Regions from separate parts of the Bacillus shivajii genome, predicted to be linked through region 1. Evidence: riboswitches for the same ligand, from Rfam matches in the RefSeq annotation. Region 1 holds a riboswitch; the other holds the start of a gene.
The links. A riboswitch is a leader RNA that binds a small molecule or an ion and turns the genes downstream of it on or off. The one in region 1 is predicted to bind cyclic di-GMP.
Positions count from the first base shown of each region.

Region 2: linked by a shared signal. The riboswitch ahead of LGQ02_RS21425 (CHASE3 domain-containing protein) and the one ahead of LGQ02_RS14745 (type II secretion system protein) in region 1 are both predicted to bind cyclic di-GMP.

Region 1 is NZ_CP084703.1:3,022,611-3,025,818, forward strand. Features, by position in the region: gene LGQ02_RS14745 (type II secretion system protein) at 689-1,189, opposite strand; cyclic di-GMP riboswitch class II at 1,357-1,440, opposite strand; gene LGQ02_RS14750 (type II secretion system F family protein) at 1,553-2,758, opposite strand; gene LGQ02_RS14755 (type IV pilus twitching motility protein PilT) at 2,766-3,208, opposite strand, start outside.
Region 2 is NZ_CP084703.1:368,966-372,173, reverse strand. Features, by position in the region: partial or broken gene LGQ02_RS21430 (methyl-accepting chemotaxis protein) at 1-263, opposite strand, end outside; partial or broken gene LGQ02_RS21425 (CHASE3 domain-containing protein) at 621-1,367, opposite strand; cyclic di-GMP riboswitch class I at 1,493-1,579, opposite strand; gene LGQ02_RS01905 (hypothetical protein) at 1,954-2,733, opposite strand; gene LGQ02_RS01900 (TetR/AcrR family transcriptional regulator) at 3,039-3,208, shown strand, end outside.

The DNA of each region.
Region 1 (3,208 bases):
AAAACTTCATATTTATTATTAAGATACCCTAACAATAAGTTTAAAAATGATCCATTCGCTTTTGTCCACTCGCTTTCACCTCAAGGTACAAGTGCGACACCCGCTCACTCAAGGGAACTATACTTATTTTTATACTTCATAGCGCGAAATCACTTCACATGATAAGTCTACAATAAAAATTAAAATTCGTACTTAAGTTTGACAGCTAATGTGCTCATTTTCACCTCTAGGCACAAGTGCGACATCCGTTCACCCTTCACTTCGATTGGGCTTACGGTGTCTTCTTTGCCGCGGACGATCCACGAGCCTCCTCGGCTCTTTGCAGTATTTCAAGTATGATATACATGAGCCTCTTGGGTCTCGTTTGGCTCGTACTTCCGCAGGAGTCTCGCGGGCATTCGCTCATTCAATTAATAAAAATAGGTTATTATAGTTAAAAAAAGAACTAAATATGTTCTATATATGTAAGTTTGGTCTTGAATTCGGTAAATAAAGTCTAGTATCTCTATTATAGAAGGTTTTTAATGCAGAATAAACCGAAACGTGTGGAAGTTTAGATAATCTTGTTGTACCGAATCAAATGTGCGATATTAATAAACTCCATTCACACTTAGAGCCTATCAAAGTCAATATTATGTAAAAAAATCCCTTTCTGATTAGGAAAGGGATTTAAGATTAAATGTTAAAATTACAAGTCGTTATTTATCAAGTCTCTTTTACGCTCTCTAATTTCAGAAATATTGACAGCATTATCATGGCCATGGGTGTCAGTTCCGTCTACAAAAACATCTTCAGGACCACCGTCAGCAATAACTAATCTTACATAATACTGATAATTTCCTGTCTCCTCATCTTGAGAAAAGTAAACTCTTGATAAGTTACCATTATAATCGCTATCACCTGAAGGATTATCCGGGAACGATTCAATATAACCATCACCAACTAAGTCATCAAGAGAAATTTCTTCATTTTCTACTATTCCACCTGTCACCATCAACCTCGCGGCATTTGCCATCTGCTCTGCATTCGCAATATGTGCATCTTTTTGTGCATTATTAATAATTCCCCCGATTGACGGTACAGCGATTGCTGAAATGATTCCTAAAATCACGATAACTGCTAATAACTCAACTAGAGTTAAACCTTTTTGATTTTTAAGTGCTTTACGCATTCTTTCTATTTTTTTCACCTAAGATTCCTCCTTAATTATATAAAAAGATAAATTCCATCTGAACTTTTTCCCTTTAACTATGACTGATAAACTTAGCAGCAAATAAATACATAAAACTGTACTTCTATTCCACTACTAGCCACCTCCAAAATATGGTAGAACGATGTAAAAATGACCAATCAATACGTTAGATTGGCCGGTTGCACTACTCGCTCCAAGTTAACCAAGTGCCCAAATAGAGTTAACCTTTCTTCGCTTCCTATTCCATTTCGTTCATGATTCTATTATACTTTATATCATCGATAAAAAGAACTACTTTCCATAAATATTTAGAGGTAAATTTGTAGAATTTTAGTAATTTTGGAATAGTTCTCGTATAACTTAGCCAATTGTGTCAAATATTTCAAACATTGGAATCGCAATTGCAGCGACGATAACACCGACAACTGCTGCAAGTACAACGATTAAGATCGGTTCAAGCATCGTTTTTAACCGTTCTGTCGCTTCATCTACTTCCGCCTCGTAAAAATCTGCAATCTTTCCTAGCATTTGATCTAATGACCCGGTTTTTTCACCTACTACGACCATTTGTGTGACTAAAGGGGGGAAAAACCAATGCTCTTCCATCGGTGAGGCGATTGATTCTCCTCTTTCTAACGATTTTCTTGCATCACGGATTACTTTTGCTAGTACTTCATTCCCTACCACTTTTTCAACAATGGATGTTGCTTGTAAAACAGGCACGGAGGTTTCAAATAACGAACTCCAAGTTCTACTCATTCTTGCAATGGCTGCTTTTTGCAAAACAGGTCCAAATATCGGTAATTTTATGAGTGCGTAATCTAAATAATACTTGTATTTCTTATTTTGTTTTGCATACCAAATTCCTCCTGCAACTAAGCCATTAATTAAGAAAAAGAGCCAGAAGAACCGTTGCATAAAGTTTCCGGCTGATAAAACAAAAGCCGTTAACGGTGGAAGGTCGGCGCCAAAGCTTGTAAACATTCCAGCAAATGTTGGGACAACGACAGAAAGAAGGAAAATGACAACCCCTATTGAAACAATTCCAACAACTGTCGGATACGATATAGCAGAAATGACTTTTTGTTTCGTTCGATGTTGCTTTTCGTAATAATCTGCTAACCTTTCTAGTACTTCATCCATGTTTCCGCCTGCTTCTCCAGCTTTGACCATGTTCGTAAATAACGGTGGAAACACTTTTCGATGCTTTTCAGCTGCTTCAGAGAATGAAACTCCTTCGCGTATCTCTTCTTCGACCTCTAATAACGTTTGCTTCAACAACTTATTTGTCGATTGCTCCGCCAACAATTGAATACTATTTACGAGAGAGATCCCTGCTTTTAATAACGTAGAGAACTGGCGTAAAAAGACGACAAGTTCTTTAGATTTGATACGCTGAAATAACGTAATCTCTTTATAGAGTAGACTATCTAAATGATTTAATTCAAAAATCGCAATGCCTTTTCTTTTTAAAGCTTCACGTGCTTCTCTTTCCGTATTCGCTTTTATTTTCCCTGTCTTCTCATTACCTTCACGGCTTCTACCTCGGTATTGATACATTGGCATTGTTACTTCACTCACTTATAAAATAGGATGCAGTTTCTTTTGAAATCACTTCTTGCTCAAGTAGTTCTTGAATAGACATGCTCATCGTATGCATTCCTTGCGATTTACTCGTTTGCATTACACTAGGAATTTGATATATCTTTTCATTTCGAATTAAGTTCCTTACTGCGGGTGTATTAATTAACACTTCTGTTGCTGCCATTCTCCCTGTGCCATTTGTCGTTCTCAACAATCTTTGTGAAATGACAGAGGTTAATACGGCTGCAACTTGAATACGAATTTGTCCTTGTTGCCCCCCTGGGAACACATCGATAATTCGATCAATTGTAGAAGGAGCATCTGTTGTATGTAACGTTCCTAATACGAGGTGTCCTGTTTCCGCTGCCGTAATTGCCGTACTAATCGTTTCTAAGTCACGCATTTCCCCGACTAAAATGACATCTGGATCCT
Region 2 (3,208 bases), 1.8 Mb from region 1:
TCTTCAACAAGATTTCCGATTTGATTCGCAGAGTGATTGGACTGTTCCGCTAATTTACGCACTTCGTCAGCAACAACAGCAAACCCTTTTCCATGTTCCCCTGCTCTAGCAGCTTCGATTGCGGCATTTAATGCTAATAAATTCGTTTGTTCCGCGACATCTGTAATTAATGAAATAATACTACCAATTTCTTTGGACTTATCTCCTAATTGACTGACGACATTCGCAATCTCTGCCGTTTTTGTATCAATTGCTCCCATTTGTTTAACAGCATTTTCAACAACCTTTGTTCCGTTTGCAGACTTTTCATCTGCTGTCGCACTCGAATAAATTACGGATTCAACACTTTTAGCAATTTCCTGCATACCACTTTTGATTTCACTTGCCGTTTGATTTGCCGAGTTTGTACTTTGAACTTGATTATCGGCCCCTGTCGCTACTTCTTGAATGGACTCTGTAATTTGATTCGTTGCCTTACTCGTTTCTTCTGCGCTAGTTGTTAACTCTTCTGAAGAAGCTGCCACTTGTTCTGCATTCGTTGAAATCTGAGAGACCATATTACGTAAACTATCAGTCATTTCATTGAACGACTCATTTAAGTCATATACCTCATCACGGCTTTTAACTGTCAGCTTCTCTATAGATAAATCGCCTGAAGCTAATTGTTTTGCATTTTTCGCTAATCCGATAATCGGTCTTGATATTAGGTTTGAAACGATAATTCCAGAAACAATTGCTAAAATGAATGCAATGACACTCATCGCAACAACAAATACCATTGCTTGGTTCGTTTCTTGAGTCGTTTGCGTATATTGTTCCTCTACAACTCCATCTAACCATTCTGTAAATCCTTCAGCTTCGTCTGCCATCATTCTACCTCGGGGAATGATATAATTGACTGTACGGTCAATTGCTCGATCGATATGGGTATTCCCTAGGTTTAAAGCTAAATTGACTTCTTCCATATATTGTTCATTCATCTCTTCAATTACATCTAAACGTTGCACTGTTTCCTCAATAGTACTCAACGCTTTTGCTTCCTCAATTAATAGAAAGATTCGTTCATTCGCTGCCTCTAATCTTTCAAGCTGTTCTTCGTCTTCAGTTAATAAATACCCTCGCATATTACTACTTTGCCGACTAATATTGTACTCAATTTCTGAACTAATATTTCTTACTTCAATGACCGTATCAATGATATAACTATAAGAATTATTTGATTGATTCATATTTATGTAGGAGACTACGCTTGCCACACCAAAAATTAATGAAACGAACAAAAAACTAGCAATTAACTTTGTCCTTAACTTAAGTTTCAATTTCCTTGCATGATTGTCATTCTTTTTTTTCTTGAATTTCGAAATCATTCTTCACCCTCCACTTAATTTTCTTTGATGACTTTTAAATACTTTTTTCCAGCTCACATTATGGAAAATAAAAAAGACTATTCTAAAATAGTAGAATAGCCAAACATTTACCTAGGTATATCGTATTTGGTAACCAGGCGATCATAGTGACATACACCTTAGACCCTAGGCTTTGCGTCCTATCCTTTCGAGATAGTTTGCCTTTTACATGATTATTTATATTTACTTTTCCAATAAAATCTATTCTATAGAATAATCTTACATAAAGCAACAAAAAAATAGGAAATTCGACACACCCTGACGAAGAATTTCATTTACAATCATTGGAATCTAATCTGCTCTTAAATGGGGTTAACTTATCATATCAACTTCTCGAACAAAAAATTGCCCGCCAGTACGGCAAGCAAAATAGAAAAGGTAAATATTATTTTATAAGTTTTAATGAAATCCCAAGTTATTAGTTTGTTTGTAACTTAGGTACATTCACCTAAAACCATTATTAACTCATTAACTCTTAACGCTCTTCCCAAAGAATTCTCCCTCTTCAAACGTGTGAGGGGTTAGCCCAACGTTAGTGGTGAGTATTTCACTTGCATACATCCAAACCACTTTTTATTACTAAATAGAACTTTTCGTCTTGCACCTTTATCCTTTCTAGATCACACTCGATTTCATTCCTTACTTCAGGCAACCAATTGCGTTCTTGTAGGATTTCAACCATTTCTAATCGCAAGAGCCAGTCGTATTTATCTGTCTTCTTCAATTCCTCCCAAACTGCTGCAATGACAACAATTCCAGCAGTCTGAATACCTGTTCTCACACCTCTGATTTGTTCATATAGATCATTTAACCGAGAGAGTGTAGTCAATGTATTATTACCGCTATGACTATTCAAATGATCATGAAGACAAAACATTGGGATTGTTTCTTCAACAGATAAATGATACAACCCACAATTTGGATCAAATAAAACTTCATCTTCATATGTAACAAAGCAATCACGGAAAGTCACCTGTATCGTTTTATCGTTTTCCCTTATAACCTCTGTAACAATTCCCCTTACTTCAATGCCACTTGTAAATAACAAACTTACTCCTTTTCCAACCGATACTCCAAGCATTGTAAGATCCTTCTCAGTAAGATCCTGAAATTTTCTAGTTACTCCTTTTAATTGGTTAAATGGCTTAAATCTCTTTCCACTTTCTTGGTTACCCTCCCCATTTATATTTAATAGCCATGACATAAACCTTCCATTAACAACCCCTTTATGTACATCATGCTTTTGACGTAATATAAATCTTTTAATTGCAGTTTGAATTGCGGTAAACCTTTCATTACAATGCGTAGAATCAGATTCTGTCAGCATGCAATAATCCTCCCCTTATTATAAAATCATGGATTTGCATTTTTTTCTCGAGAACTCACCTTCAAATGGCTTAACCTATTGTCGACTCTATAAGTACACAAGTTACACATTCCCTTATATTTACAGTATAAAACTTATTTCCCTAATTTTTTGTAAATAAATATGAATATCGAATTACTACGAAGTTATCTGATCCATAAGACACATTCCTTATGGAAACTTTTTATAAATTGTATTGACCACCCGGTCGATACGGTGTTAACATAGTGTTGACCATGTGGTCAACACGCTTTAGGTAAAGGAGGATGGCACGTATTAACTCACCATTTCACAAACTAGCAGCAGAAAAAAAACAGCGCATTATGAACGCCGCTTTTGAAGAGTTTATTCAAAAGGGTTATGAACAAGCATCAACAAACGCGATTGTTAAACGAGCTGGTATCGGAAAAGGAACGTTGTTTCACTACTTCAATAG